One region of the Roseateles sp. DAIF2 genome, then DNA from elsewhere that is predicted to be linked to it. Evidence: riboswitches for the same ligand, from Rfam matches in the RefSeq annotation. Region 1 holds a riboswitch; the other holds the start of a gene.

Region 1 (15,611 bases):
CGGCAGCTTCCAGGCGATCTACAAGCGCTGGCTGCCGGAGGACAACCCGCCGCACTGAGGCCGTCGCGGGCTCAGCACTCGACGATGTTGACCGCCAGGCCGCCGCGCGCGGTTTCCTTGTACTTGGTCATCATGTCGGCGCCGGTGTCGCGCATGGTCTTGATGACCTTGTCGAGGCTGACGAAATGGGTGCCGTCGCCGCGCAGCGCCATGCGCGCGGCATTGATGGCCTTGACCGAGGCGATCGCGTTGCGCTCGATGCAGGGGATCTGCACCAGGCCGCCGACCGGATCGCAGGTCAGACCCAGGTGGTGCTCCATGCCGATCTCGGCGGCGTTCTCGACCTGCTCGGGCGTGCCCCCCATCACCTGGCACAGCGCGGCGGCGGCCATCGAGCAGGCCACGCCGACCTCGCCCTGGCAGCCGACCTCGGCGCCGGAGATCGAGGCGTTTTCCTTGTAGAGGATGCCGATCGCCGCGGCGGTCAGCAGGAAGTCGACCACGCCCTCGTCGTTGGCGTGATGCACGAAGCGCGAGTAGTAGTGCAGCACCGCCGGCACGATGCCGGCCGCGCCATTGGTCGGCGCGGTGACGACGCGGCCGCCGGCGGCGTTCTCCTCGTTGACCGCCAGCGCGTAGAGATTCACCCAGTCCATCACCTGCAGCGGGTCGCGCAGCGCCGCCTCGGGGTTGGCGGTCAGGTCGCGGTGCAGCTGGGCCGCGCGGCGCTTGACCTTGAAGCCGCCGGGCAGGATGCCCTCGGTGCGGCAGCCGCGGGCCACGCAGTCCTGCATCACCCGCCAGATCTTCAGCAGGCCGGCGCGGGTCTCCTCGTCCGCTCGCCAGTGGCGCTCGTTGCGGCGCATCACCTCGGCGATCGAGATGCCATGCTCCCGGGTCAGCGCCAGCAGCTCGTCGCCGGTCTTGAAGGGATAGGGCAGCACGGTGGCATCGGGGGCGATCACCTTCTGCTTGCTGCCATCCGCCGCCACCTCGTCGCTGACGATGAAGCCGCCGCCGACCGAGTAGTAGACCCGGTTGGCGATCTCGCCGCCCTCGGCGTCGAAGGCCAGGCAGCGCATGCCGTTGGCATGGAAGGGCAGGGACTCGCGGCGCTTGAACACAAGGTCCTTGGTCTCGTCGAAGCGCAGCATCCGCTCGCCGACCAGGTTCAGGTCGCCGGCGCGGATGCCGTCCAGCAGGCCCGGGATGGCCTCGACGTCCACCGTGTCCGGCTCATGCCCGGCCAGGCCCAGCAGCACCGCCTTGTCGCTGCCATGGCCCTTGCCGGTGGCGCCCAGGCTGCCGTAGAGGATCACCTGCACGCGGGCCACGCGTTCCAGCAGGCCCTCATGCTTCAGGCGCAGGCCGAACAGGCGCGCAGCACGCATCGGGCCCACCGTGTGGGAGCTCGACGGGCCGATGCCGATCTTGAACAGGTCGAAAACGGAAACGGCCATCGTCGGCGCTCCTTGGGGCGGGCTGGCTGGGAGAGGGTCAGGCCTTGCTGGCTTCGTCGTCGCTGCCGTACTCGGACAGCGGCAGGCAGGAGCAGAACAGGTTGCGGTCGCCGTAGACATTGTCCACGCGGCCCACCGGCACCCAGTACTTCTGCTTGCGCAGGCTGGCCACCGGGTAGGCGGCCTCGTCGCGGCCGTAGCCATGGGTCCAGTCGCCCGTCAGCAGGCTGGCGGCGGTGTGCGGCGCGTTGACCAGCGGGTTGTCCTCGCGGGTCCAGGCGCCGCTCTCGACTTTGGCGATCTCGGCGCGGATCGCGATCATCGCGTCGCAGAAGCGGTCCAGCTCGAACTTCGACTCGCTCTCGGTCGGCTCCACCATCAGGGTGCCGGCGACGGGGAAGCTGAGCGTAGGCGCGTGGAAGCCATAGTCGATCAGGCGCTTGGCCACGTCCTCGGCGCTGACGCCACTCGTGTCCTTCAGCGGGCGCAGGTCCAGGATGCACTCATGGGCCACGCCGCCGCCCTTCACGCCGGCGATATTGCCGCTGAAGTGGATGTCGTAATGGTCGGACAGGCGTGCCGCCACATAGTTGGCCGACAGGATCGCGGTCTCGGTCGCCGCGGTCAGGCCCTCGGCGCCCATCATGCGCACATACATCCAGGAGATCGGCAGCACGGCCGCATTGCCCAGCGGCGCGGCTGAGACGGCGCCGATATTGCTGTCGTTACCCAGGCCGGCCGAGCGGTGCGCCGGCAGGTAGGGCACCAGGTCCTCGACCACGCAGACCGGGCCGACGCCGGGGCCGCCGCCGCCATGCGGGATGCAGAAGGTCTTGTGCAGGTTCAGGTGCGACACGTCGCCGCCGAACTCGCCCGGCGCGGCGATGCCGACCAGCGCGTTCATGTTGGCGCCATCCACATAGACGCGGCCGCCATGGCTCTTCACCAGCGCGCAGATCTCCTTCACATGGGTGTCGAACACGCCATAGGTGGAGGGGTAGGTGATCATGATCGCGGCCAGGTTGGCGCTGTGCTGCTCACACTTGGCCTTCAGGTCGGCCAGATCGATATTGCCATCACGATCGCACTTGGTCACGACGACCTGCATGCCCACCATCTGGGCCGAGGCCGGGTTGGTGCCATGGGCCGATTCGGGGATCAGGCAGATCTTGCGATGGCCTTCCTTGCGCGCCTCGTGGAAGGCCTTGATCGCCAGCAGGCCGGCGTATTCGCCCTGCGAGCCGGCATTGGGCTGCAGGCTGATGCCGGCATAGCCGGTGGCCTGGCACAGCCAGCTGGTCAGCTCCTGGTTCAGCAGGCTGTAGCCCTTCAACTGGTCCTGCGGCGCGAAGGGATGCACGCCGGCGAACTCGGGCCAGGTGATCGGGATCATCTCGCTGGTCGCGTTGAGCTTCATCGTGCAGGAGCCCAGCGGGATCATCGAGCGGTCCAGCGCCAGGTCCTTGTCGGCCAGGGCGCGCAGATAGCGCAGCATCTCGGTTTCCGAGTGGTGCGTGTTGAAGACCGGATGCGTCAGGTAGGCGCTGGAGCGGGCCAGCTCGGCCGGGATCAGCGGCGCGACGCCCTTCTCGAAACTCTCGAAGCCGGGCAGGGTGGTCTTGCCCTCGGCGAACACCGACAGCAGGGCCAGCAGGTCCTTGCGGGTGGTGGTCTCGTCCAGCGAGGCGCTGACGCTGTCGGCGCCCGCGCGGCGCAGGTTCATGCCGGCGGTGACGGCCGCGGCCAGGATCTGCTCGGTCTTGGCGCCGGTGGCGATGTGCAGGGTGTCGAAGGCGCTGGCCTCGTTCAGCACGCTCCAGCCCAGGCCCTTCAGGCCCTGGGCCAGGATCGCGGCATAGCTGGCGACGCGCTGGGCGATGCGCTTGAGGCCCTGCGGGCCATGGTAGACCGCGTACATGCTGGCGACGACGGCCGGCAGCACCTGGGCGGTACAGATGTTGGAGGTGGCCTTCTCGCGGCGGATATGCTGCTCGCGTGTCTGCAGCGCCAGGCGGTAGGCGGGGTTGCCATGCGAGTCGACGCTGATGCCAACCAGGCGGCCCGGCAGGCTGCGCTTGAACTCGTCCTTGCAGGCCATGTAGGCGGCATGCGGGCCGCCGGCGCCCATCGGCATGCCGAAGCGCTGGGTCGTGCCCACCGCGATGTCGGCGCCCTGTTCACCGGGCGACTGGATCAGGGTCAGGGCCAGCAGGTCGGCCGCGGCGATCAAGAGGCCGCCCTGGGCATGGACCGCGTCGGCGATCGGCTTGAGCGCGCGCAGCTGGCCATTGACGCCGGGGTACTGCACCAGCGCGGCGAAGCATTCGGTCTTGCCGGCGTCCTCGGCGCGGCCGACCTGCACCGTGATGCCCAGCGGCTTGGCGCGGGTGTTCACCACTTCCAGGGTCTGCGGCAGCACGTCGTCGGCGACGAAGAACACCAGGCTCTTGCTCTTGCCCACGCGGGCGGCCAGGGTCATCGCCTCGGCGGCGGAGGTGGCCTCGTCCAGCATCGAACTGTTGGCGATGGCCATGCCGGTCAGGTCGGTCACCATGGTCTGGAAGTTGACCAGGGCCTCCATGCGGCCTTGCGAAATCTCGGCCTGGTAGGGCGTGTAGGCGGTGTACCAGGCGGGGTTCTCCAGGATGTTGCGCAGGATCACGCCGGGGGTCAGCGTGCCGAAGTAGCCTTGGCCGATATAGCTCTTCAGCACCTTGTTCTGCGAAGCCAGCGCCTTCAGCTCGGCCAGCGCCTGCGCCTCGGTCACCGCGGCCGGCAGGGCCATGCCCTGCGAGCGCTTGATGCTGGCCGGCACGATGGCCTCGATCAGCGCGCGGCGCGAGGCCTGGCCGATCACGGAGAGCATGCCGACCTCGTCGGCGGCGTCGGGGCCGATATGGCGGGCCTGGAATTCGGCGGCGTTTTCGAGCTCGGTCAGGGGCTTGAGCGCAGACATCAACATGGAAGTTCCTTGGAATACGACGACGGGCACATGACGTGCCCGTCCTTACTGCTACTGCTGGATGGAGTTAAGGCTCAGCTGTTCTTGACCAGCTCGTCGTAGGCCGTGGCGTCCATCAGGCCGTCCAGCTCGGCGCTGTTCGCCAGCTTGACCTTGAAGAACCAGCCGCTCTTGAGCGGGTCGCTGTTGGCCAGCGAGGGATCGTTGCGCAGGTCCTCGTTGACCTCGGTGATCTCGCCGGCGACCGGCATGTAGACGTCGGCGGCGGCCTTGACGGATTCGACCACGCCGGCCACTTCCTTGGTCGCAAAGCTCTTGCCGACTTCGGGCAGGTCGACGAACACCACGTCGCCCAGCGCGTCCTGCGCGTGGACCGTGATGCCCACGACGACCGTGCCGTCGGCTTCGATCTGGACCCATTCGTGGTCGGCGGTGTACTTGATGGTGCTCATGGGCTCTTGCTCCGTTGGGGAAGGGTTGTGTTTCTTGGGCGCTTTAACCGCGGTAGTAGCGGTTCGGCGTGAAGGGCGTGGCGGACACGGTCATCGGGGTGCGCTTGTCGCGCACCAGCGCGAACAGCTCGGTGCCCAGCGCGGCATGGGCGGCGCCGACATAGGCCAGGGCCACCGGTTTGCCGACCGTCGGGCCGACGGTGCCGCTGGTGACGGTGCCGACCTCGGCGCCGCTGGCGTCGACCAGCTTGGCGCCCTCGCGCACCGGCATGCGCTCGTTGCTGACCAGGCCGACGCGCTTTTTCGCGGCGCCCTCGGCGAACTGCTGGTCGATCACCGCGGCGCCGGGGTAGCCGCCGGCGCGCGCGCCGCCGGCGCGGCGCACCTTCTGGATCGCCCAGGTCAGCGCGCCCTCGACCGGGGTGGTCGTGGTGTCGATGTCATGGCCGTACAGGCACAGGCCGGCCTCCAGGCGCAGCGAATCGCGCGCGCCCAGGCCGATCGGCTTGACCTCGGCCTGGGCCAGCAGCTTGCGCGCCAGCGCGACGGCCTGGTCCTGGTGCACCGAGATCTCGAAGCCGTCCTCGCCGGTATAGCCCGAGCGGGTCACGAAGGTCGGGATGCCGTCCAGCTCGAAGAAGCCGCCGGTCATGAACACCAACTGCCTGACGTCGGGGTTCAGGCGCGCCAGCGCGGTGACGGCCTCGGGGCCCTGCAGGGCCAGCAGGGCCTGCTCGGGCATCGGGATGACCTCGCAACGGCCGCCGATCTTGGCCTGCAGATGGGCGATGTCCTGTTCCTTGCAGCCGGCGTTGACGACCACGAACAGGTCGTCCGGGCGGCGGCAGACCATCAGGTCGTCCAGGATGCCGCCGTTCTCGTCGGTGAAGAGGGCGTAGCGCTGCTTGAGCATGCCCAGGTCGACGATGTCGACCGGCACCAGGGTCTCCAGCGCGGCGGCGGCATCGGCGCCGACCAGGCGCACCTGACCCATGTGCGAGACGTCGAACAGGCCGGCGGCGGCGCGGGTGTGCTTGTGCTCGGCCATCAGGCCCGCCGGGTACTGGACCGGCATGTCGTAGCCGCCGAAGGGCACCATCTTGGCGCCGAGTTCCAGGTGCAGCGCGTGCAGCGGGGTGGTCTTCAGGGATTCGTTGTGGGGGGCTGCGGACATGGACCAGGCTCCGAGGGCATTCGACAGACCCACTCCGGGTGGAGTGGGGGGATATGCCCTCGCTGTCCGCTTTACCTGAGAGATTGGCCGCTGACCGATCGCCAACGGCTTGCCCCTTCGGTGGACGGACTCGATGGCCCGCCTCTCTCCAGTGAGGAACGCCCGGTTATGGGCGTTTTGTCAGTCCTTTTGCCTGAGCGTTCGCAGCGTGGGATCACCAGTGCCACTGCGCCTTCGGCGGCTTCCGGCTGGGAAGCTCTCTCCTGACGGGCGGCATTGTAGCCAGGGTTTGGGCTGCCCGGGGCGAAGTCGCCGCACGGCCCTGTCGCCGCCTTTTCTTCATCCTCGCTTCATGCAGGGCTCAGCCGCGCTTCAGCCCGGCTGCGCAGACTGGGCCGGTTTGCCTCACATCTGCCCTATTCAGGAGTCCTCATGCCGATCCGTGCTTCCGTCCTCTTGTCTTCTTCCCTGCTGCTGGCCGTAGCCGCGCAGGCCGTGCCGAATGCCCAGATGCCCGCCAGCAAGCTGTTTGAGGCCGCCGCCCAGCTGGAGCGCCTGCCCAGCGGCGAGCGTGACGCGATCGCGCTGCGCCACACCCTGGTCAGCAAGACCCCCGGCACCGTGGTGAAGGTCTGGTACCAGGACCAGGGCCAGCGGGTCGAGCTGCCGCTGCGCGCGGACGGCAGCTTCGAGCGCCCGGCGGGCCTGGCCAAGCCGGGCTTCGATCCGGTGGTGCAGGCGGACCGGCCGGAGGACGATCTGGACCTCAATATCGACCTGGTCGCCAAGGTGCCGGATCCGCGCCAGTTCGACTATGCCGACCTGCAGCGCTCCGCCACGCAAATGAACGGCTTCATCAAGCGCCAGGCCGGCATGCTCAGCCTGCTGGCGCCCAAGGTGCACAGCATGGTGTTCCGCTGCGCCAGCGCCGCGCCGCCCTGTGCCCTGGTGGTGCATCTGCCGGAGGGGGCCAAGACCTACAAGGCGGACGCCAAGGGCCAGATCGCGCTGCGCATGAGCCCGGAGCTGCAGCGCGCGCAGCCGAAGCTGACGACCGAGGGCCAGATCAGCGCGATCGTCGGCGACATGGAGTGATCAAGGAGTCGCCCATGCGCGACGCAAGTGACTTTCGTCGGGTTTGAATCGCGGCAAATCGCACACTTTGCACCGCGACGGTGCGGTCGTCGCAGGTGCGCAAGCGCGGTGGGCCCCCTAGACTCCCGCCACATCAGACAAACCAGGGAGGTGGGCAAGATGGTGGATCGTCGTCATGTGCTGCTGGGGGCTGCCGCCGCCCTGTGCGGTGCCGGGGCCCGGGCCCAGAAGTTCGAGACCCTGCCGGAGCTGCGCATCGTCATCCCGGCCAACCCGGGGGGCGGCTGGGACCAGACCGGCCGCGCGCTGGGCACCGCGATGCAGACCGCCAAGTTGGTGGACCGCATCCAGTACGAGAACATCGGCGGCAAGGCCGGCACCCTGGGCCTGGCCCAGTTCGTCGAGCGCTATCCGAGTGCGCCCAACACCCTGATGGTGGCCGGCATGGTGCTGCTCGGCGGCATCGCGCTGCAGCGGCCCAAGGTCGACCTGAGCCAGGTCAACCCGATCGCCGGGCTGACCAGCGACTTCATGGTGGTGGCGGTGCCGGCGGCCTCGCCGATCCGCACCCTGAAGGACCTGGCCGCGCGCCTGGCCTTACCGGACTTCAAGGCCACCGTGGTCGGCGGCTCGGCCGGCGGCGTCGACCATATGCTGCTGGGCATGATGCTGCGCGCCAGCCGCGGCAACCCCGACAACTTCAGCTACCTGCCGACCAGCAGCGGCGGCGATGCGGTGCGCGCGCTGACCGAGGGCAAGGCGCAGCTGGGCATCTCCGGCTACAGCGAATTCCGCGGCGCGATGGCGTCCGGCACGATCCGCGTGCTGGCGGTCAGCTCGCGGCGCGGCCGCTACGGCCTGCCGGCGCTGCGCGAGGGCGGCATCGACACCGAACTGGCCAACTGGCGCGGCGTGTTCGCGCCCTCCGGCCTCAACGAGGGCCAGACCCAGGCCATGGCCAGCCTGCTGGAACGTGTTGCCCGCTCCAACGAATGGGCCGACCTGGTGCGCCGCAACGACTGGCTGTCGACCTACCGCTCCGGCAGTGACTTCCGCAGCTTCGTCGAATCGGAGATGACCACCGCCCGCGTGGTGGTGCATATGCTCAAGCTGAAGGCCTGACCCGCTCCTAAGCCTCGTCTAAGTCGGACGCCGCCGCCGGCTGAGACAATCGGCCGATGCGTTTATTGCTGGTGGAAGACGATCCGATGATCGGCGAGCAGCTGCTGGACCTGCTGCGCGCCGAAAGCTATGCGGTGGACTGGGTCAAGGACGGCGAGCTGGCCGATACCGCCTTGCAGACCCAGAACTACGACCTGCTGCTGCTCGACCTGGGCCTGCCCAAGCGCGACGGCCTGTCGGTGCTGCGCGCCTTGCGCGCGCGCAAGCAGCAGCTGCCGGTGCTGATCGCGACCGCGCGCGATGCGCTGAGCCAGCGCGTCGAGGGGCTGGACGCCGGCGCCGACGACTATGTGCTGAAGCCCTTCGAGCTGGACGAGCTGCTGGCGCGCATCCGCGCGCTGCTGCGCCGCGCCAGCGGCCGCGGCGAGCCGATCTACGAGCATATGGGCATCAGCCTGAACCCCGCCACCCATGAGGCCATGGTCAACGGCCAGTCGGTCGTGCTGTCGGCGCGCGAATGGGCGGTATTGGAGCCGCTGCTGGCGCGCCCGGGGCTGGTGCTGTCGCGCCAGCAACTGGAGGAAAAGCTCTATGGCTGGAAGGACGAGGTCTCCAGCAATGCGGTCGAGGTCTATATCCATGGCCTGCGCAAGAAGCTGGGCGCGGCGCTGATCCAGAACGTGCGCGGCCTCGGCTATATGGTGCCCAAGCAATGAGCGGCGGTATTGCTCGCGTGATGGCCATGGGCCCCTCGCTGAAGCGCCGGCTGATGTGGTTCCTGTTCGGCGCGGTCAGCCTGGCCGCGTTGCTGCAGGGCGGCAGCGCCTATCACACCGCGCTGCAGGAGGCCGACGCGATCTTCGACTACCAGATGCAGCAGACCGCGCTGTCGATGAGCGGCGCGCGGCCCGGCATCGGCCATTCGATGCCCGAGGAGCTGGAGCTGGTGATCCAGGGCTGGAGCGTCGACGGCCTGCAGCTCTTTGCCCAGCCGCGCGCGCGCCTGCCGCAGCGCGCGGTGATGGGTTTTGCCGATGTGCGGGGCGACGACGGCAAGCTCTACCGCGTGCTGTCGATGCAGGCCGGCGGCCAGGTGGTGCAGGTGGCCCAGGAGCTGGCGGTGCGCGAGCGCCTGGCCAGCCGCCTGGCCTGGCGCACGGTGACGCCGATCGCGATCGTGCTGCCGCTGCTGCTGCTGGTGGTCGGCTGGGTGATCAGCCGCTCGCTGGCGCCGGTCGAGCGGGTGCGGCGCCAGCTGTCCGAGCGCGCGGCGGAGGACCTGTCGCCGGTCGGCGAGGAGGGCTTGCCGGTCGAGATCCGGCCGATGGTGCGCGAGCTGAATTCGCTGCTGCTGCGGATGCGTCAGGCCTTCGAGACGCAGCGCCATTTCGTCGCCGACGCGGCCCATGAGCTGCGCTCGCCGCTGACCGCGCTGAAGCTGCAGGTCGAGGGCCTGGCGCGCGCCGGGGCCGACGAGGCGGCGCGCGGCCAGGCCCGGACCCGGCTGGCCGCCGGCGTCGAGCGGGCCAGCCATCTGGTCGAACAGCTGCTGCTGCTGGCGCGCCAGGAGGCGCCGGAGGGCGCGCAGCTGCAGCCGCTGGCGCTGGAGCCGCTGCTGCGCCGGGTGCTGGGCGAGCAGGTCGCGGCGGCGCAGGCGCGCGGCATCGACCTGGGCCTGCTGCGCGCCGATGCGGTGCAGATCCAGGGGCAGGGCGAGGCGCTGGCCGTGCTGCTGCGCAATCTGCTGGACAACGCGATCAAGTACACGCCGGAGGGCGGCAAGGTCGACGTGCTGCTGCTCGACGAGGGCCCGCAGGCGCGGCTGCGCATCGAGGACAGCGGCCCCGGCATCCCGGCCGAGGAGCGCGAGCGCGTGTTCGACCGCTTCTACCGCAGCGGCGAGGCCCAGGGCCGCGCCACCGGCAGCGGCCTGGGCCTGGCCATCGTCAAGACCATTGCGGACCGGCATGGCGCCGGCCTGCGGCTGGAGCGCTCGGAGGCGCTGGGCGGGCTGCGGGTCGATCTGCAGTTCCGCAAGGCCGGCTGAAGCGAAGTGGAAAGCCGGCTCAGGGCTTGCCGCGACGCAGCGCCGAGCGGCGTTCCTGCTCGGCGTCGGGCTCGACGAAGGACCGTGCCACCCCGTTGTGATCGAGCGCCAGCGGCGGCACCGCGGCCTTGGCCGCGGCCGATTGGCCGAGCCGGCGCGCATGCTGCGGGGCGGCCATGCTGGTGCCGCTCAGGGCCACGACGCTGCCGCTGCGACAGCCCGCGGCATGGATGCCGCGCAGCACCGGCGAATCCTCGCTGATCGCCAGCTTGCGCAGGTTAGCCCGCGGATCGCTCGGCAGGCCGACCGAGGAGTAGGGCGCCGGCGCCAGGCTGCCGTCCGGTTGCCGCGTCAGACCGCCGACCACCTCGACCTGCGTGCCGCAGGCCAGCGCGTTGATCGAGCCGGCACGGCGGATCAGGCAATCGCCCCGGTCCTGAAGCCGCGGCCAGCCCAGCTCGTCATAGACCTGGTCGCAGCCCTTGTCCTCCAGCACCGCCTGGCGGCCGCGACCGGGATGGCCGAAGGACTTCTCGTCGCGCTGCGAATAGACGCTGCAGGCCAGGGGCGCGCTGCCCGCGTGCTGGCGCAGGTCCAGCGCCCAGGCGCCGGACGGCGCGGCATAGGTCCAGGGGCCGTAGGGCGCGGTCGGCGCCACCGTCAGCAGGCCCAGCGCATGGTTGCCGTTGGCCGGGTCCGGATGCAGACCGAACAGCGCCAGGGTCCGGCCCTCGGCATCGCGCAGCGCCCATTCCTGCGCCGGCGTCGCCGCGCTAGGCGGCAAGGTGAAGCTCAGGTCCAGCGCCGGGCCGCCGGGCGGCGTCAGGCGCCAGTCCATCGCGATGGCGCCAGCTTGTTCGGGCAGCAGCCATGTCTCGAGGTAGCTGGAGGTGCCGTCGTCGGGGCGTAGCCGCCATTGCAGCGCCATGCCCTTTGTCGCCTCCAGCCGGGCTCGGGCATGGCAGCGCGACAGATGGCTGTTGCCCTCCGGCAGCACCAGCTCGACGGGAGTCAGGCCGGGCCGGCGCCGCAGCGCGATCAGGGCGTCGACCGCCGCCTCGAACATCGAGGAGCCGTTGTGCGGCCCGGCGATATTGCCGAGGCTGGCATTGACGACGATGCGTTCCGCGCCGGCGCGGTCGGCGCGCTCGACCACGAAGCGCAGCGCATCGAACAGATGGGCGCCGGCGGAGATGCACAGGGTTGACTCCATCGGCCGCAGCTGCACGCCGACGATGGCCGGCCCATGCTGGGCCTGCGCGGGCGGCGGCATGCCGCAGGCCAGGTCGGCCACATGGGCGCCATGAGTGGCGCGATGCCGCAGCAGGCGCCCCATGTCCAGCAGCGCGTAGGCGGCGTCCTCGTCGACATGGCCGGCCGCGTCGCTGGCCAGCGCGATCGCCTGGTCGAGCCGCGCCTGGTCCAGCACCTCGCCGCTGCCCCATTGCGGGTCCGGGGCGCCGCGGGCGGCCAGGTTCCACAGGGACAGGAAGCGGCTGTGGCGGCTGCCATCGGCCGCGCGCCAGCTCAGGCGCTGATGGGCGAAGGGCAGGCCGTCGTCGATGATGCCGATCACCAGCGGGACGAGGGGATCGCCGGGCACGCGCGGCAGCGTCTCCCAGGCGGTCGCGGCCTCCCACCAGTCGCCCTCCAGCGCGATCTCGTAGCGGTCGATCGCGGCGCGGATCTCCAGCAGGCGCTCGCGCAGATCCGCCGGCTGGCTCGCGAGCCGCCCGGCATCGCCCAGCGCCCGGATGAAATCGGGGTTGGCCAGCGCGGTGCAAAAGCGCAGGCTTTCCAGGCCGAGCAGCGGCTGGGCATAGCTGTCGGGCAGGCGCAGCCAGTTCGGGGGCAGCTCGGCGGCCCTCTGATGCAGCCAGGCGCAGGGCGGGTCGAGCTGGTCGGGCGCCGGTTCCCGCAGCTCCAGCATCAGCCACAGGGCCTGGGGCGGCCCCGAGCGGCCGGGCAGCTGGGCATCGTTGAAGTCGGTGGCCTCGGCCCAGCCGGCGAAGGCGTCATGGCGCGGGTCCAGGGCCGGGGCGCGGGCGCGCGCGGGCAGCGCGTGCCAGGCGAGCCCGCTCATGGCAGCTCCTGCTTGGCCTCGTCCCAGAGCCAGGCCAGCAGGTCCTGGGCCGCATCGCCGCTCCAGGGGTTGGCGGGGCCGGCCTGCTCGCCGATACCCAGCGCGGCCTGCCCCGGCGGCTGCAGCATGAAGTCCGCGTCCATGGCCTCCGGCGTCGGGCTGAAGGTCAGATGGGTCAAGGCCGTCGACGGGCCGGTGCAGCGCGCCGCCACATAGCCGGCCAGGCCCATGCCCAGCACCCGGCCACAGCGGCTGTCGATCGGGAAATGCACGCCGGCAACGGTGCGGTTGATCGCGATGCGCTGGGCCAGGCGCAGCAGGGTGCGGCCGCGCAGACTGGTCTGCGAGTCGCCCAGTAGGTGCAGCAGGGTATAGGCCACCGCATGGGCCTCGGTCGAATGGCCGCTGGGGTAGGAGCTGTGCTGCGGCGTCAGGATCATCGGCTGGATCTGGGCCGAGTACTGCATCGGCCGCGGGAAGGCGAAGGCATGCTTGAAGCGCATCTCAACCGAGATCGCCAGCCGCACCACCGCGCCCAGCAGCTCCAGGGTGCGCGGCGTGCGGTTCGGATGCAGGCCGACCACCGAGGCCCAGTAGGTCGCCAGCTGCGGCACCTGAGACAGGATCTCGGCGGCGCGGTCCTCGCGCAGCGCCGCGTACTCGGCCACCAGTTCCACCTGGCGCGCCATCGAGGCCGGGGCGTCCGGGCGGAACAGGGTGACCAGCGGCCCGCCGCCGCAGGCCAGCTGCAGCCGCAGGCCATGCTCGCCGACCACTTCGTACTCAAGGCCGCGCGTCAGTTCCGTGTCGAACAGATTGGCGCGGATCCAGGGCTCCCAGCGCTTGATCGGGAGCACCGCATCGAGGGGGCCGAGCGTGGGCGACTGCAGCGCGCTGGGATCGAAGGCATCGACGATGCCGTCGCGGCTGGTGATCGCGCCGCCGATATCCAGGCCGCTGTCGCTCGCCGCACCCCCGGCGCCACCTGCTCCTCCCGCACCGCCTGCTCCACCGGCACCTCCAGCCCCGCCGGCGCCACCAGCGCCTCCAGCACCCCCGAGTCCGATCGCGCCCCCGGCGCCGCCTGCCCCGCCCGCGCCACCCAGGCCGCGGGCGCCGCCGAAGGAGGCCTGCAACACCTGTCCCCGTTGCCGGTTCAGCATCGTGATGTCCTTTCCGTGGTCCCCGAGCGGGCCTGGGCGCCGCTCCCCGTTGTTTCGTCTTCTCTCTCAGCCCTGCGGCACGCCGGCCGCGGCCAGGCTGCTGGCCCAGACCTCGCCGGTGGGATGCCCCATGCTGGGCGAGCGCCGGCGGTAGCCCGCGATCGTCAGCTCCGGCTCCTGCTGGAGCAGGCGCAGCGCCCATTGGCGGGCGTCCTGCATTCTTCCCAGTTGCACATGGGCGATCGTCAGCACTCTTAGGGTTGACGTGTGGTGGCGGTTCAGGCGCAGCGAATGCTGGGCGCGCTCGATCGCCAGCTGCCATTGGCCGGCGGCCAGCGCGGCGGTGGCGGACAGGGATTCGAAGAAATAGCGCATCGGGTCCAGCGGCGAGAGGTCCAGCGCGCGCTGGGTGAAGGTCAGGGCCTGCTGGCCCTCGCCCTTGAAGGCCAGCAGGGTGCCGTGGAACAGCCAGGCCAGCGGCTCGTTGGGATTGCTCTCCAGCGCGCGCTCGTAGCGCTGGGCGGCGCCGTCCAGGTCGCGCAGCAGATTGCAATGCACAAAGCCGTCGATCGCCAGGGTCAGCGCCGAGTCGGGGTCCAGCTCCAGCGCGCGGCGGGTGTGTTCCAGCGCCAGCTGCGAGTCGCGTTCCATCTGGCCCCAGCCCTGCTGGACCCGCATCACATGCCATTTGGCCAGCCAGGCATGGGGGGCGGGATGGTGTCGGTCGCGTTCGATCAGGTATTCGAGCATCTGCCGCGCGCGCTCGAACTCGGTCCGGTTGGCGCCATGCAGCAGGCCCACCGCGGCCATCAGCAGGCAGTAGCTGGCCAGGGTCGGCATCGGCTCGCAGCGGGCCCGCTCGACGCAGCGCACCGCCAGCGCGCGGCTGATCTCGCGCGCCACCGTATTGGCCAGCGCATCGGTGCCGGCAAACACGCCGGCGGCGCTGCCGGTGTGCTCGCCGGACCAGATCACGGTGGCGTTGCCGGCCTCGACCAGCTGCAGCGCGATGCGCATGCGGTCGCCCAGCAGATGCACCCGGCCGGACAGCACATGGTCGGCCTGCAGATGGTGACGGATGCCGTCCAGCGCCGCCGCGCGGCCGCGGAAGGCGCTGGTGGACAGGCGCGAGATCACGCGCAGCGAGGGGTTGCGCGAGAGCGCGTCGATGATCTCGTCGGCCACGCAGTCGCCCAGGAAGGCATGGGCGCCGTTGCCGGCGGTGGTCGCGAAGGGCACGACCGCCAGCGTCGGGCACAGCGGCTTGAGCCGCGTCGGGGTCGGGCCGGCGCTGGGTTCCTCGCCGGCGCGGGACAGCACGAAGGTGCGCACCGGGTCCGGCATGTCGCGCAGCCAGCAGTCGCCCAGGTCCTCCACCGCGGCGTCCAGCCCATGCACCAGACGGTCGCGCACCATGGCCGGCACGGCGGTCTGGCCCGGGCGCGCCAGACGCGCCAGCAGCACGGCCTGGTTGACCTCGACGCCGAATACGTCGAGCTCGGAGATCTCGATCTCGCCGACCGCCACGCCGGCGCGCAGCAGGATGTGCAGGGCCTCGGGCATGTCGCGGTTGCTGTGCTCGATGCGCCGGTGCATCTCCAGCGCGGCATTGACCGCGTCCAGGCTGTCCTCGAACAGCACCAGCATGCCGTCGCCCAGATGCTTGACCATCTGGCCGCCGTAGCGCGGCAGGCAGTCGTCGCGCATCTCGCGCACGAAGCGGGTCCAGCGCTCGGCAAAGCGGCTGCCGGGGCGCTGCACCAGGCGCACCGACTCCACGACATCGATCACCAGAATCGCGCGGACCTGATGGTCCAGCACGAAGTCGTTGCTGCCCTCGGACATCCGCCCTGCCTTGTTGTTGGACCCGGCGCCCATTCTGGGCAGGCCCGCGCGCCGGCACAAGAAGAACCGCTGCCGACCTGTCACAACAGACAGGGTGCCGCCCCGGGGCGGCGCCGCGCCTGTCCCCGGTTTAAGTGCCATCTAAGTCTTGTTTGCCACAGTGGCGCCATCCGATTCGATGTCTTTTCTCTCTCTCTCAACGGAGGTT
Region 2 (15,611 bases), 1.9 Mb from region 1:
CTGCAGCACCCGGCCCGGCAGATCGCCCAGGCGCTCGCGCGCCAGCGCCACCGCGGCCGGCGCATAGTCCAGCCCGGTGGCGGCGATGCCGGACCGGCCCAGGGCCACCAGCTCATGGCCGCGGCCGCAGCCGGGCACCAGGGTGGCAAGGCCCGGCGCCAGCTGGCCCTCGTCCAGCCAGCGCTGCAGCTGCGGATGGGCCGCGCCGCGGTCCCAGGGGGTGTCGCCGTTCTCGAAGCGCTGCTGCCAGAAGTCCAGGGTCGGTCCGCTCATCGGGAGATCGTGCTTTCTTTCAGTCGAGTTCGTGCAGCAGGCGCTCGGTGGCCAGCGGGCCCAGGTTCAGCAACTGGGCGATGTCGCTGATGTCGTCCGGCACCGCAGCATCGTCCCAGCCGTCGGCCGTGTGGCGCGCCAGGCGCACCGCCAGGCGCACCGTCTGCACCTGCGGGTCGAGGCCGCGCTTGTCGTCGGTGATATGGGCCAGCAGCTCGGGCAGATGCCAGGTCTTCATCAGGGCCTGCTCGAGGTCGGCCAGCTCGATGTTCAGCAGCTCGCGCTGCACCGCGGCGCTGCGCAGCTGGCGGTCGGCCTGCTGGCGCGCGCGGATCTCCAGCGCCAGCGCCGGCGCATGCACCCACAGCAGCATCTCGGCGAAGTCATGCAGGCTGGCGGCGCTGTGGATCACGGCCGCGTCCGGGTCGGCGCGGTGCGCCGCGAAACCCAGCGCGAAGCGCGCGGCGCGGTCGGCGCGGCGCAGCACGCGCTGCAGCCCGGCCAGCGCCGCCGGCTGGTCGGCCAGGCGCTGCTCCACGGTGGGCTGCGGCCCGAAGGCGGCGAAAAAGGGCGTGATGCCCATCCAGACGATCGCCGCCGTCACCGTCTCGGCATCGGTCAGCAGTCGCCCAGAACGGTGCGTGGCCGCATGGGCCAGCACCTTCAGGGTCATCAGCGGGTCGGTGGCGATCATCTCCCCGATGCTGTTGGCATCGAAGGCATCCTCATTGGCGCGCATCAGCTCCAAGGATTCGGCCGTCGTGGCGAGCACGGGGATCTCCGCATCGCGCAGGGCCGCCGTCCAGGCGGCCAGATCGGGCGGGGCCTGGCGCAGCGGCAGGGCAAGAGCGGGCGGGTTCATGCAGGATCACCTCGGGATGATGGTGATCGTATATCGGCATGATCTCGCCCGTCTTGACGCCCAGGACCAGCCGCGCCAGGCCCATCAGTACCGGAATCACAGGCGCGTGACACCCGGCAGGGTGCCGATCAGTTGGCCGTCGACATACAGCGCCCCTTCTGGCGCGCCGGCTTCGGCGTAGAACTCCAGCTCCGGCGCGCGGCGCCGGCGGGCCTGCACCCGGGCCAGGCGCTCGGCCAGCCGCAGCATGCCGGCGCCGGTGCGGCGCAGGGTACTGGCCAGGCCGCGGCGCCAGGCTTCGGCGGTGATGGCGGCCTCGGGGTGGCGGCCCATCGCATACACATGTTTCATGATGATTCTTCTCCCGTCGGGATGCCCCGCTCGCGTCGCGAGTCAGGGGCTGCGGTCTAGAGGCACGAGCTGACGGACTTCCTTCAGCAGGGCGGTCTTGGCTTGCTGGCGCTGCGACTTGCTCGCGGCGTCATGGCGGCCGGCCTGACGCAGCAGGCTCGGCGCCACCAGCGGATTGCGCGGCTTGCGCAGGCTCAGGCTGAGCTGCGGCCGGGGAGCGGTGAACTGAGACATGAACTCTCTCCTTGCGAGCCGGGCTCGCGGCAGAACAATGGGCGATGCGGCGGCGCCACTGCAGCGCGGCAGCGTCATCGGAAGCAAAACAACATCAACGCAGAGCCCGCGGGGCGGCTCTTGAGCGAATGGCGGGCGCGCGGCGGATGCACAAGAGCGTCGCCTTCCCTCGGGCCACGGTTCTGGGCCCGCAAGGGAGTCGGCGTCGTTGCATCAGCGCGGCGGCTGGCCGGGTCGGATGGGTTGGCCTGTCGGCGTTTGGGGTGTCGTTGCGGTGAACCACGCCGCAACTTGCGCAAATGATAAACGATTGATTATCTTGCGCAAGTGCTTTTTATCTGAAGAGATAAACAAATTAGGGGTGACGGCAACGCCGCCCACGCCCGCGCCTCAGTGTCTCAGCGCTTCTTCGGTTTCAGCGGCGCGATGCCCTGCTGCAGCTTGCGCCAGGCGTCGACGGCATCGTCCACCGCGGGCGCGGCGGGAACAGCGGGGGCCAGGGGCGAGCGACCGGCGGCGGGCGCCTGCGGCGCACGCGGTGCGGCCGGGGCCGGCGGTGCGCCGGGGGTCAGCACCTCGCCCAGCAGGTCCAGCAGCCGGGTGCGGGCGCGCTGCGGGTGGCGGCGGTAATAGGTCAGCACCAGACCGACGATGAAGCGCTCGTCGTCGTCCTGCGGCAGGCTGGGCGGCGGCTCCTGCGCACCGGCGGCCGCGCCCGCGGCCTGCGGGCCATGGGCCTGGTCCATCCAGCCGGCGGGCTTGTGGCTCAGCTGCTCGAACTGGCGCGCCAGCCGTTCGCCGATCTGGCGCGAGCGGCTCTTGATCTGGCTCCAGTAACTCGGTTGGATCTGCAAACGCTCCGCGAACCGGCGCTCCAGCCCGCGCAGGGCGGCGGCATCCGGATGCTTGACGGTGGCGGTGACGAACTCTTCAAACAGGAGCATCGCGTTGTCCAGACGGATCTGTGCGACGTCCCGGGGGGCGGTGGACATATGCGTATGATAAAGCTGCCTTCATCCAGGACCCCGGCCAAGGAGAAACGCCATGCCTCGTCTTGCCGCTTTTTCGCAGGGAATGCTGCTCTCGGGATGCTTGCTGCTGGCCGCCCAGGCCGGCGCCGCCGAGCGCAGTCTTGATAAAGAAGTGATCATCAAGGCCAGCCTGGACCAGGCCTGGGCCAGCTGGACCACGCGCGAGGGCATCGTCGGCTTCTTCGCGCCCGACGCGAAGATCGAGCCGCGGGTCGGCGGCGCCTTCCAGATCTATATCGACCCCGGCGCCGAGCCCGGCATGAAGGGCGCCGACGAGATGCGCTTCATGGCGCTGCAGCCCCGGAAGATGCTCAGCTTCGACTGGAACGCGCCGCCCCATCTGCCCGAGGCGCGGGCGCAGCGCACCTTCGTGATCGTGCGCTTCGAGCCAATGGGGGTGGACCAGACGCGGGTGCGCCTGCACCACACCGGCTGGGGCGAGGGCGGCGAATGGGACAAGGCCTATGGCTACTTCGACCGCGCCTGGGGCAATGTGCTGGCGAATCTGAAGAAACGCTACGAGACCGGCCCACAGGACTGGACCGACTGGCTGGCCCAGCTGGAGAAGTTCCGCGCCCAGGCCCGCGCGGCCGCGGCGGCCTCGGCGCCGAAGTAGGCGGCCGCGCTACTCCTCGTCGCGCAGCTTGTAGGCCCCGGCCAGCTGCGCCTGGGTGTTGGGCGGCACCGGCTCGTAATGCGAGAGCTCCAGGGTGTAGCGCCCCTGGCCGCTGGTCAGCGCGTTGAGGCGGTTCTGGTAGCTGGCCAGTTCGGCCAGCGGCGCCAGGCCCTGCACCGCGATCACGCCGGGCACCGGCGAGCGCGTGCCGTTGACCTGGCCGCGCCGCGAGGCCAGGTCGCCGGTGATGTCGCCCATCGCGCCGGCCGGCGCGCTGATCTCGACATGGACGATCGGCTCCAGCACCAGCGGCCGCGCCTCGCGCACTGCGGCGACCAGGGCCTTGCGGCCGGCGGTGACGAAGGCGATCTCCTTGCTGTCCACCGAATGGTGCTTGCCGTCGAACACCGTGACCCGCAGGTCCACCAGCGGGTGGCCCGAGACCACGCCGGCCGCGCAGGCCTGGCGCACGCCCTTCTCGACCGCCGGCATGAACTGGCCCGGGATGGTGCCGCCCTTGACCGCATCGACGAACTCGAAGCCGGCGCCGCGCGCCAGCGGCTCGACGCGCAGGAACACCTCGCCGAACTGGCCGGCGCCGCCGCTCTGCTTCTTGTGGCGGTAATGGCCCTCGGCCGGGGCCGAGATGGTCTCGCGGTAGGCGACGCGCGGCGGCTGCGTCGCGACCTCGAACTTGTAGGTCTCGCGCAGCCGCTCCAGCAGCAGGCGCAGGTGCAGCTCGCCCAGGCCGTAGACCAGGGTCTCGTTGGTCGCGGCCGCATGCTCGACCTTCAGGCAGGGGTCCTCGTCGACCAGGCGGCTCAGGATCTCCCACAGGCGCTGCTCGTCGCCATGCCGGGCCGGGCTGATCGCCAGGCCATGCACCGGCACCGGGAACTCCAGCGGTGCGAGGTGGATATGCTCGTCCTCGGGCGCGTCGTGCAGCACCGCGTCGTAATGCAGCTCCTCGACCTTGGCGATCGCGCAGAGGTCGCCGGGCAGGGCCTCGTCCACCTCCACATGCTCCCTGCCCTGCAGCATGAACAGATGGCCGACGCGAAAGGGCTTGCGCGCATGCCCCACCAGCAGCTGGCTGTTGCGGGTCAGGGTGCCCTGGTGCACGCGCAGCACGCCCATCTTGCCCAGATAGGGGTCGGCGACGATCTTGAACACATGGGCCAGCACATGGGCGCCGGGCTCGGGCAGGGCCTGCAGCGGCAGCGCGTCGGGGCCCTCGCCGCGCAGGAACTGCGGCGGGTTGCCCTCGACCGGATTCGGCAGCAGGCGCTCGATCACGTCCAGCAGCTCGGCCACGCCGGCGCCGCTCCTGGCCGAGGTGAAGCAGACCGGGATCAGGTGCCCCTCGCGCAACGCCTGCTCCAGCGGTGCATGCAGCTCGCTGGCATCGACATCGCCCTCGTTCAGGTAGCGGTCGACGAAGGCCGCATCGACCTCCACCACCTGCTCGACCAGGGCCTGGTGCGCGGCCGCGGCGGAGTCGAAGTCGGTCGCGCCCTCGCGGCAGTAGAAGCAGTCCTGCACCCGGCTCGCGCCCTGGGCCGGCAGGTTCAGCGGCAGGCACTCGCGGCCGAAGGTCTCGCGCAGCTGGGCCAGCAGGCCCGGCAGGTCGACGCCGGGCGCGTCGATCTTGTTGACCACGATCAGCCGGGTCAGGCCGCGCTGCGCCGCCGCCTCCATCATGCGCGAGGCCATCAGCTCGACGCCGTTCTGCGCATTGATCACCACCACCGCGGTCTCCACCGCCTCCAGCGCCGGCAGCGACTGGCCGACGAAGTCCGGCGCGCCGGGCGTGTCGATCAGGTGCAGGCGCAGGCCGGCGTGACGCAGGTGCAGCAGGCTGGACTGCAGCGAATGCTGCAGCTTCTTCTCCAGCGGGTCGAAATCGCTGACGGTGTTGCCGCGCTCGACGCTGCCCGGCGCCGCGATGCCGCCGGCCCGGTGCAGAAGGGCCTCGGCCAGGCTGGTCTTGCCGGCGCCCGCCGGCCCCACCAGGGCCAGCGTGCGGATCGCGGCGATCCCGGGGTGGACGGGGCTGGTGGGACTCTGCTGATCCGCCATGGCACGCTCCTGCAGGAAAGCCGGACGGCCCCAGGGTAGGGCATGCGCGCCGGGCCGGCAAGAGGCCTTGCGCGCATCCCCGGCGCCGCTCAGCCGGCCAGGCGCGGGCGCATCAAGACCTGCCCCTCGTCCAGGCCGGTGAAGGCATAGTCGAACTCGGGCCGGCGGCCGCCGACGATGTCGGCGATCGCCGCGCCCGAGCCGCAGCCATGGGTCCAGCCCAGCGTGCCATGGCCGGTGTTGAGGAACAGGTTGGCGATGCGGCTGCGCCCGATGTAGGGCAGGTTCGACGGCGTGGCCGGGCGCAGGCCGGTCCAGTACTGTGCGCCGCTGCCGTCGGTCATCTGCGGGAACAGCTCACGGGTGCGGCGCACGATGGCCTCGCAGCGCGCCAGGTTCAGCGAGCTGTCGTAGCCGTTCAGTTCGGCGGTGCCGGCGATGCGCAGACGCTCGCCCAGGCGCGAGAACACCAGCTTGTACTCGTCGTCGGTCAGCGAGACCTGGTAGCTGTGCTCGGCCGAGGTGACCGGCAGGGTGACCGAATAGCCCTTGGCCGGATAGATGTTCAGATCGACCCCCAGCTCGCGCGCGAAGCCGCGGCTGAACGAGCCCAGGCACAGCACATAGCTATCGGCGCGCAGGCGCTCGACCCGGCCGCCGGCATCGGCGGTGACGATCTGCTCGATCGCGTCGCCGCGGCGCTCGATGCCCAGCAGGCGGGTCTCGTAGCGGAAATGCACGCCGGCCTCGGCGCAGCGGCGCGCCAGCTCCTGGGTGAAGCGGTGCGCGTCGCCCGACTCGTCGCTGGGCGTCATGCTGCCGCCGACGATCTGGTGCCGGCATTGCGCCAGCGCCGGCTCGATCGCGACGCATTCATCCGGCGTCTTCATGTCCAGCTCGCAGCCCTGCTCGCGCATGATGCGCGCGGGTTCCTGGGCGGCCGCGTACTCGGCCTCGCTGGTGTAGAAATGCAGGATGCCTTGGCTGCGCTGGTCGTACTGGATGCCGGTGGCGGCGCGCAGCTCGCGCAGCTTGGCGCGGCTGTACATGCCCAGGCTGACGATGTTGCGGATGTTGTGGGCGGTGCGGCCGGGCAGGCATTCGCGCAGGAAGGCCAGGCCCCAGCGCCATTGGGCGGCATCGGCGCGCAGGCGGAACAGCAGCGGCGCGTCCTCCTTCATCAGCCATTTCAGCACCTTCAGCGGCGCGCCCGGATTGGCCCAGGGTTCGGCATGCGAGACCGAAATCTGCCCGCCGTTGGCATAGCTGGTTTCCAGCCCGGCGGCGGGCTGGCGATCGATGACGGTGACCTCATGGCCGGCCTGGCGCAGATACCAGGCGGAGGTGATGCCGGTGATGCCGGCGCCCAGAACGATGACATGCATGAAGACAAGCTCCTGCTGTGCGCCGGCGCAGGCATGCGGGCGGTCACCATCGAGCAAGGGATGGACCGGGAGCGTGCATGCGCCTGACGCGCGCCGCTCCCGCTGTCCTTGGTACCTGAGAGATTCGGCGCGCACCACCCGGTGTGCGCCTTGCTCCTTCGGTGGCGCTGCCGTTGCGGCAGCGCACTCTCCAGCATTCGGCTTGTGGCGGATCCAGTACGGGGCCTGAGCGAGTATGGGAGCTTGCGCCTTCGGCGGCCGGCATCGGGTGAGGATGCGCGGCACTCTCCTGAATCCGTGGCGCAGTGTAAGCGCTTTCGCCCGTTCAGCGACGCAGGTGGCTGCCCATGAAGTCACGGGTTTGCTCGCGCGTCCAGCGCAGCGCCTGCTGGGCGTCGATGCGGCCGAATTCCCTGCGCAGATCTTCCGGGGCCTGAGCCAGCTGGGAGCCCAGCAGGAACTTGATGTCGGCGAAGCCGTTGTGCTTGGAGCCGGCCAGCACCTCACGCTTGCCCGGCCCCTGGCGCAGCTTCCAGACTTCCTCGATGCTCGGGACGGTGCCGCCGTTGGCGCCGCTGTCCTCGCTGAGCAGGAACATTAAGGGCTTGGTCCAGGGTTGCTTGCGCTCACCGTAGACCGAGCCATCGATGTCGATCCCGGCCTGCACGCGGGCGTCCTGGCGCGAGGTCTGCAGCGCGGCCGAGCCGCCGAAGGAATGGCCGTAGGCGCCGACGCGGCTCAGGTCCAGCCGCCCGGCCAGCAGATGGTGGCCCGCGGGTTCGGCGTCGCGCGCCTTCAGCCAATCCAGCACGAAGCGCTGGTCGGCCACCATCGTCGCCATGCTCGCGTCGCTCGGCTGGGCGACGCCGTTATTGACGACCAGGCGACCGCCCGACAGCAGGGTCGGGCCGCTCAGATAGGGATGGTTGATCGCGACCACCACATAGCCATGGCTGGCCATGTCTTCCAGCAAGCTGCTGTAGACCTCGACGGGGGCGCCCCAGCCCGGCGAGAACAGAAGCACCGGATGGCGCCGGCCCTGGTTCAGCGAAGCCTCCTTGCGCGCGTTGGTGGGGGCCTGCGCGGCGGGCAGTGCCGGCACCGCCTGGCGCACCACGGACCAGACCTGCGCGTCCATGTAGTCCGCGCGCGCCGCGCGGGGCGTGCTGTGGATCGGGTACCAGACCTTCAGGCTCAGCTCGCGCGGGCTGCCGTTGCCGGCATAGGGGTCGAGGCGGGCGCCGTCCAGCGCCAGGAAGCCGGCCTTGCCCACGCAGCTGCCGCCGGTCGGTGCAGGCAGGCGGCTCGCTTCCGTGGTCGGCAGGCCGCAGCGCCGGGCGTAGGGGCGCTCATCGTCGCCGCCGCCGCAGCCGGCGAGGCCCGCCAGCAGGGCGGCCAGGCCCAGCAGGCGCGGCACGGTGAAGGAATTGCAAGGGCGGGAAGCTACAGCAGGCATGCTCATGAGGCGGGTGACGGAAGCAGCGCGCGAGCGCCAGCGTCCCTACTCTGGGCGGCCCGCCTGAAGCGCGGCTTGGGCCTTAATGAAGCCTTGCTGAATCGGCCTGTTGCGGGCTGCCGGATACTCGCGGCGCCGCGCTCGATGAAGAAGATGACGGCAAAGGACAAAGGGCATGAAGGTTCTGTTGCTGGAGGACGATCTGGACCTGGGCAATGGCGTGCGCATCGCGCTGGCCGACCAGGGCCTGGAGGTGGTGTGGCTGCGACGGCTCGACAGCGCGCTGACGGCGCTGGACGACCCCAGCTACGACATGGTGCTGCTCGATCTGGGCCTGCCGGATGGCGATGGGCTGGAGCTCCTGGCGCATTTGCGCCAGGAGCGCAGCAATCTGCCGGTGCTGATCCTGAGCGCGCGCGACGCGCTGTCGGACCGGCTGCGCGGGCTGGACGAGGGGGCCGACGATTACCTGGTCAAGCCCTTCGCGCTGGCCGAGCTGCTGTCGCGCGTGCGCGCGCTGGCGCGGCGCAGCTACGGGCTGGTGGAGGACGGCACGGTCAATCTGCGCGGTCTGAGCCTGCACGAGGGCATGCGCTGGGCCGCGGTGGACGGCCAGCCGGTCGAGCTGTCGCGCTGCGAGTTCGAGCTGCTGGCCCTGCTGCTCAAGCGCATCGGCCGCGTCGTCACGCGCCGCGCGCTGGAGGAAAGCGTGCTGCCGGGCGGGCTGAACAACGAGAGCAATGCGCTGGACGTGCATATCTCCAACCTGCGCCGCAAGATCGGGCCCGGCTATGTGCGCACGGTGCGCGGCGTCGGCTACGTGATCGACGCGCAGGCCGGCGAGCCGGGCTGAATCGGCGCACAGCCGCCGCATGACTTTGGGCATGTGGCGTCCTCGTTAGCATGCGCCGCGACAGCGATAGCTCCCGCCCGCATGAAGGTTGTTGTGACCAAGCCTCCGTTTTCCCTGCTGACCTGCCGCGAGGCCGGTGCCCGTTACGAGATCAATCTGGGCGCCTCCGGCCTGCTCGACCTGGACCAGCTGGCGGACCGGCCGGTGCTGGTCTGCGAGGGCGACTGGGTGCTGCCGGCCACCCTGCGGCTGGACTGGGCCGAGGGCTGGGGCGATGCGGCCTGGCGCGCGCGGCTGGGCATCGTGCTGCCGGAGGGGGCGCTGGCCGAGACGGAGCGGATCGCCGGCCTGCTGGTGCTCGGCGACCTGCAGATCGACGGCGCGCTGATCAATGCGGACCTGAACGATGCGCCCTTTCTGGCGGTGCGCGGCCATCTGATGGCGCGGGCCCTGGTCAATGGCGGCGCCGCGATCATCGTCGAGGGCTGTGCGCATATCGCCGAATGCGTGATCGGCCGCGACAACCATGGCGGGCTGGATGTGGCGCAGCGCCTGCGCACCACGGTGCTGATCCGCGACGGCCATATGCTGCATGCCGGCGAGATCGAGGCCATGGCCACCTACGAGCCGCGCCGCGACGGCGGCGAGATGGACCTGCTCGGCAGCGTCGAGGCCTGGCTGCCGCAGCGCCTGCGCGGCCTGCTGGCCGACCATGTGCTGGCCTATGGCGATATCTGGCGCCTGCTGTGCCAGGACCGCTCGGTGGTGCGCGCCGAGCGGGTGCGCCTGTGGCCGGCGCCGCCGCGCCATGTCCGGCCGCTCGACGCGCAGGACTGCCTGGAGCGGGCCAGCGTCGACGAATGGTTCACCCTGCGCCTGGTGCCGCCCACCCTGCGCCGCGATGATGCGCTGCTGCTGGCCCTGACCCGGCTGTGCCCGCGCTTTTATCGCAGCCTGCCGCGCCAGCGCCATCTGCGGCCGGCCTATATGCTGGCCCATCTGGACAGCGGCGGCGCCGACTGCCTGTTCTACCTGGAGGACCTGATCAGCGAGGATCCGGCGGCCGAGCGCGCGGCGGTGCTGCGGCGGGCGGTCGATGCGAGCTTCGTGCACCTGGGCCTGATCCCCGGCTACTTCTTCGATGCGGCGCTGTTCGAGCATGCGCAACGCCTGCATGGCGGGCATCCCGACTGGCCGGCGCTGCTGGAGCGCCATGGTCTCGACTACTGGCGCCACAGCCTGCAGGGCCGCCCGGTGCATGCGCAGGCGCTGCACGACAAGGCCTCGGTCTACCGCACGGCGGACGGGCTGATGATGGTGTGGGAATGTTTCTGGACCGAGGATTTCCTGCTGCGCTGCATCCACGATTGGTGGGGCAATGACGCGCAGTGGATCCCGCTGTCGCGCTACACGCCGGCGGTGCTGGCCGCGGTGGCGGCCGAGGCGCCGGAGCGCATTCCGGTGGCCCTGCGCACATCACACTAGACTGCGGCATCGACGTGAAGACGGGAGTCGCCATCATGGTGAAAGAAAGGCATGCATCGCTCGGCAAGGCGGACCTGATCCTGGTGGCCCTGGCCGCCGCCCTGGTGATCATCGCCTGCGGTGGCGGTGGCAACGGCGCGACCGGTGATGGCGGTACGCCGGGCGCTCCCGGCAGCCCCGCGCCGCAGCTCGCCACCCTGCACAGCGGCCTGTCCAGCCCCTGGGGCCTGGCCCTGCTGCCGAACGGCGAGATGCTGGTGACGCAGAAGGCCGGCAGCCTGCTGCGCCTGGCGGCCGACGGGCGCCGCACCCTGGCGACGATCACGGGCCTGCCGGCGGTCGATGCCAACGGGCAGGGCGGGCTGCTGGATGTGGCGATCGATCCGGACTTCGGCAGTGGCAGCCCCTGGGTCTACCTGAGCTATGCCGAGCCGGGCCGCGGCGCCGAGGCCGGGCGCAGCGGCACCGCGGTGCTGCGCGGCCGCCTGGTCGGCGACACGCTGCAGGAGGTGGCGGTGATCTTCCGCCAGGCCCCCAAGGTCAGCGGCGGCGGCCATTACGGCTCGCGCCTGGTGTTCGGCCGCGACAAGACCCTGTTCATCACCCTGGGCGAGCGCATGAAGGGCAGCCCGGCGCAAGACCTGGCACAGACCCTGGGCAAGGTGGTGCGCATCCAGCGCGACGGCAGCCTGCCGGCGGCCGGCAACCCGAGCCTGGGCGCGGGCGCGCTGCCGGGCATCTGGAGCTACGGCCACCGCAACCCGCAGGGCGCGGCCCTGCATCCGGACAGCGGCGAGCTGTGGCTCAGCGAGCATGGCCCGCAGGGCGGCGACGAGATCAATATCGCGCGCGCCGGCGCCAACTACGGCTGGCCCGTCAAGAGCTATGGCTGCAACTACGGCGACCCGGTCGGCGAGGCCTGCCGCATCGGCGGCGGCACCCATGCGCCGGCCTATGTCGAGCCGCTCTCCTACTGGGTGCCGACCTCGATCGCGCCGGCCGGCCTGGTCTTCTACACCGGCGCCATGTTCCCCGAGTGGCGCGGCCAGCTGTTCTCCGGCTCGCTGGCCGGCCAGGCGCTGTGGCGGCTGCAGCTCAACGGCAACCAGGTGGTTGCGCGCGAGGCGATGTTCGGCAGCCTGGGCGAGCGCTTTCGCGACGTGCGCCAGGCGCCGGACGGCGCGCTGCTGCTGCTGACCGACAGCGGCAAGCTGATGCGCCTGGCGCGCTAGCATCCGGGCTCATGCAAAACCCATCCGATACCGGCGCCGCGCTGCGCGCCCAGCATGCCGGCGGTACCGGCGCGATCTTCGGCCCCAAGGTGCGGGACTATGCGGCCTCGCGGCCCGACTATCCGGCGGCGCTGTTCGAGGCGCTGGCCGGCTGGCTGCCGGCGCGGGACGCGCGCATCGCCGACATCGGCGCCGGCACCGGCCTCCTGACCGCGGGCCTGCTGGCGCGTGGCTGGCGGGTCGATGCGATCGAGCCCAACGAGGAGATGCGCGCGGCCTGCGACGCCTGGCTGGGCGGGCGGGCCGGCTACCGCAGCCAGGCGGGCCGGGCCGAGGCCCTGCCGCTGGCCGAGGGCAGCCTGGACCTGCTGACCGCGGCCCAGGCCTTCCACTGGTTCGAGATCGAGGCCGCGCGCGCCGAGGCGCTGCGCGTGCTGAAGCCGGATGGCGCGGTGGCGCTGATCTGGAACGACCGCGTGATCGAGGCGCCGCTGCACCGCGCGCTGGACGAGCTGTTCGCCGAGTTCGGCGGCGCCAAGCGTGCGGCCCTGCTGGCCCATGAGGAGCGCCACGAGGTGCCGCGCTTCTTCGGCGCGGCGCGGGTCGAGGAGCGGGCCTGGCCGCATGAGCACCGGCTCGATGCCGCCGGGCTGGAGGCGCTGGTGTTCTCGCGCTCCTACATGCCGGCGCGCGAGGGCGCGGCGGGTCGGGCGGTGTCGGCGGCGCTGGCCACGCTGTTCGCCGAGTTCGCGGCCGGCGCGCCGACCCTCGGCGTGCCCTACCGCACGGTGGCGATGATCGGTCGGCCGGCCGCCTGATGAAGATGATGGGCGCGCTGCGCCTGCTGCTGGGCCTGGCGTTGTCGGCCCTGCTGCTGTATGGCGCGCTGCTGGCCTGGCTCTACTGGCAGCAGGAGCGGCTGATCTTCATGCCCGAGCCGTTGCCGGCCGCGCACCGCTTCGAGTTCGGCCCGGATGTGCAGGAGCATGCGGTCGAGGTGAGCGGCGCGCGCCTGTCGGTGCTGCAGCTGCGCCTGCCGCAGCCGCGCGGCGTGGTGTTCTTCCTGCATGGCAATGCCGGCAATCTGCAGGGCTGGTTCGGCCGCGCCGATTTCTACCGCGCCGCCGGCTACGAGCTGGTGATGCTGGACTACCGCGGCTATGGCAAGAGCAGCGGCCGCATCGAGAGCGAGGCCCAACTGCATGCCGATGTGCGCGCCGTCTGGCACGCGCTGGCGCCGCGCTATGCGGGGCTGCCGCGGGTGATCCTGGGGCGCTCGCTGGGCACGGCGCTGGCGGCGCGTCTGTCCGCCGAACTGCGGCCGGAGCTGACGGTGCTGGTCTCGCCCTATCTCAGCATGGGCGCGCTGATGGCCGAGCATTACCCCTTCGTGCCCGCCGCGCTGCTGCGCTATCCGCTGGACACCGGCGCCGACCTCGCGCGCCAGCGCGGCCCGGTGCTGCTGCTGCATGGCGAGCGCGACGCGCTGATCCCGCTGGCCCACAGCGAACGCCTGCAGGCCCTGGCGCCCGGCGCCCGCCTGCAGCGCATCGCCGGGGCCGGCCACAACGATCTGCAGGACTTCGACGCGTACTGGCGGGCGCTGCGGCAGGCGCTCGAGGCGCTTCAGCCGAGCAGCTTGTAGTACAGCGCGGTGGGCTGCAGCACGCCGTCGGGGCTGGCAGCGAAATGCGGGATCTCGCCGGCCTTGCTCCAGCCCAGATGTGTGTAGACGGCCTCGGCGGCGGAGCCGGCCTCGGTGTCCAGCACCAGCAGGCTGCAGCCCATGGCGCGCGCCGCGGCCTCCAGCGCGCGTAGCAGCCTGCTGGCCAGACCGCGGCCGCGCGCGCCGCTGTGCACCATCAGCTTCTGCACCTCGGCGCGGTGCCGGCCATTGGGTTTCTCGCAGCGGGCCAGCTGCACGGTACCGAGCAGCCGGCCCTCGGCGTCGGACAGGGTCCACAGCAGCTGCGCCGGCCCCAGCCTGTCCAGCACGCCCTGCCAGTAGGCGCGCGCCTCGGCCTCGTCCAGCGCGGCCAGGAAGCCCAGCGAGGCGCCGTGGGCGACCACGTCCTGCAGCAGGGCCGCCAGCGCGGGCAGGGCGCTCGGGTCGCCAGGCGCGACGGTCTCGAGCTGCAATCCGGTGGCGGGACGGGGGCGGGCAGGGCGCTCATGGGCGGGGGTCCTTTCGGGCTGGGCGGGTGATGGTGTAGATTTGGGTTTGTCAACCAACGACAAAATACTAACCAATGGTTAGCAAAACTGCAATTCCATTTCTGAACCCGCCGCCGCGGCCCAGCGGCGCCAAGGGCATGCACCGCGGCGCGGGCGTGGTGGCGCCGGCGCCGGGTGCGGACGCGCCGCAGAAGCCGCAGGCCAAGCCGCAGCCGCGCCAGCGCCAGAAGACGCCCAAGCCCGAGGGACCGCTGAAGAAGCAGAGCGCCTCGGCGCAGCGCCGCGCGGCGCACAAGGCGGACCTGGAGACGCGCATCGTCGAGGCGGCGCGCGGCCTGTTCGTCGAGCGCGGCCAGGAGGCGGTGACCCTGCGCGAGGTGGCCGCGGCGGTCGGCTACTCGCACGCGACGATCTACAGCTTCTTCAGCGACAAGGCCGAGCTGCTGGCGCGGCTGGTCGAGGAGGCGGGGCGGGATTTCGCCGAGCGCCTGGCCGCGCAGATCGAGGCGGCGGACCGGCCCGGCTCGCTGGCGCGGGTGGTGGCGGTCTATCTGCGCTGGGCCGCCGCGCATCCGCACCATTACCGGCTGCTGATGCAGCAGCCCGGGGCGGCGGGCGCGGTCTATGCGCTGCTGCGCGGGCTGGCGGCGGCTGAGGGTGGCGATGCCGAGCTGCGCGCGCAGACCTGGTGGGCCGCGCTGCATGGCGCGGCGCTGCTGGAGATCGAGCAGGCGCAGGCCGGCAGCGAGGGCGGCCCGCCCTGGCGCGAGCTGCCGGCGCGCATCGAGGCGCTGGCGCGCTGGCTGAGCGCCGCTTAGGTGCCGGGGCGGCCGGGCCTGCTGCCCTGCAGGAAGCGCTGCGGCGCGACCCAGCCGAGGTAGACCGGCCGGGTCCAGCCCGGTGCGTTGTCGAGCCGCTCGACCTGCAGGTAATGGTCGGCGCGGATGCGGTCCCAGGTATGGATGATCCGGCCGGAGCCGGTCGCCAGGCCGACATGGCCCCAGTCCTGGTAGCGGCCGTCCAGCTCGCCCTCGCAGCGGTAGAAGGCGAAGGCGCCGCGCGGTGGCTCGCCCGGGTTCAGCGGCGCGTACCGGGCCGCGGACTCGGCGGCGCTGTCGCCACCGAACATCTCGAGGTCGTTGCTCTGCTCATAGGCATCCTCGACGAAGCCGAGGCATTCGAACTGGTAGTCCGCATCGCCGATGCGCGCCTCGGCCCAATGGATGGCCTTGTCGCTCAGCAGCGCGAGCCGGACGGGATCATGGTCAAGTGGCATGGGATGGCCGCAGCCTGCGGCGCTGTGACGGAGCCGCGATCCTAGCCAGCTTCAGCGCGGCATTTGTAGACGTTTGTAGTAGCGCGCGGTGGGATGCAGCCGGCCCTCGGCGCAGCTGTCGTAGTCGGGGATCTCGCCGGCGCGCTGCCAGCCCAGATGGGCGTAGACCGCCTCGGCCTGCGAGCCGGCCGGCGTGTCAAGCACCAGCAGGGTGCGGCCCTGCTGCAGCGCGGCGCATTCCAGGCCGGTCATCAGCTGGCTGGCGATGCCGCGGCCGCGCGCGCGGCTGTGCACCATCAGGCC

What was found. A riboswitch is a leader RNA that binds a small molecule or an ion and turns the genes downstream of it on or off. The one in region 1 is predicted to bind glycine.
Positions count from the first base shown of each region.
Region 2: linked by a shared signal. The riboswitch ahead of G8A07_RS24565 (D-amino acid dehydrogenase) and the one ahead of gcvT (glycine cleavage system aminomethyltransferase GcvT) in region 1 are both predicted to bind glycine.

Region 1 is NZ_CP049919.1:3,410,190-3,425,800, reverse strand. It holds gene G8A07_RS15820 (ABC transporter substrate-binding protein) at 1-58, shown strand, start outside; gene G8A07_RS15815 (L-serine ammonia-lyase) at 72-1,460, opposite strand; gene gcvP (aminomethyl-transferring glycine dehydrogenase) at 1,498-4,422, opposite strand; gene gcvH (glycine cleavage system protein GcvH) at 4,497-4,874, opposite strand; gene gcvT (glycine cleavage system aminomethyltransferase GcvT) at 4,918-6,048, opposite strand; glycine riboswitch at 6,101-6,210, opposite strand; glycine riboswitch at 6,220-6,324, opposite strand; gene G8A07_RS15795 (DUF2987 domain-containing protein) at 6,481-7,143, shown strand; gene G8A07_RS15790 (tripartite tricarboxylate transporter substrate binding protein) at 7,303-8,265, shown strand; gene G8A07_RS15785 (response regulator) at 8,322-8,981, shown strand; gene G8A07_RS15780 (ATP-binding protein) at 8,978-10,312, shown strand; gene G8A07_RS15775 (hypothetical protein) at 10,332-12,395, opposite strand; gene G8A07_RS15770 (phosphatase PAP2 family protein) at 12,392-13,558, opposite strand; gene G8A07_RS15765 (tetratricopeptide repeat protein) at 13,625-15,403, opposite strand.
Region 2 is NZ_CP049919.1:5,327,099-5,342,709, reverse strand. It holds gene G8A07_RS24600 (methyltransferase domain-containing protein) at 1-273, opposite strand, end outside; gene G8A07_RS24595 (HDOD domain-containing protein) at 293-1,135, opposite strand; gene G8A07_RS24590 (hypothetical protein) at 1,232-1,486, opposite strand; gene G8A07_RS24585 (hypothetical protein) at 1,529-1,720, opposite strand; gene G8A07_RS24580 (hypothetical protein) at 2,119-2,712, opposite strand; gene G8A07_RS24575 (SRPBCC domain-containing protein) at 2,765-3,367, shown strand; gene fusA (elongation factor G) at 3,377-5,446, opposite strand; gene G8A07_RS24565 (D-amino acid dehydrogenase) at 5,536-6,831, opposite strand; glycine riboswitch at 6,924-7,035, opposite strand; glycine riboswitch at 7,036-7,133, opposite strand; gene G8A07_RS24560 (hypothetical protein) at 7,157-8,293, opposite strand; gene G8A07_RS24555 (response regulator) at 8,463-9,140, shown strand; gene G8A07_RS24550 (hypothetical protein) at 9,234-10,625, shown strand; gene G8A07_RS24545 (PQQ-dependent sugar dehydrogenase) at 10,661-11,857, shown strand; gene G8A07_RS24540 (class I SAM-dependent methyltransferase) at 11,869-12,675, shown strand; gene G8A07_RS24535 (alpha/beta hydrolase) at 12,675-13,502, shown strand; gene G8A07_RS24530 (GNAT family N-acetyltransferase) at 13,484-13,996, opposite strand; gene G8A07_RS24525 (TetR/AcrR family transcriptional regulator) at 14,107-14,850, shown strand; gene G8A07_RS24520 (NlpC/P60 family protein) at 14,847-15,308, opposite strand; gene G8A07_RS24515 (GNAT family N-acetyltransferase) at 15,360-15,611, opposite strand, start outside.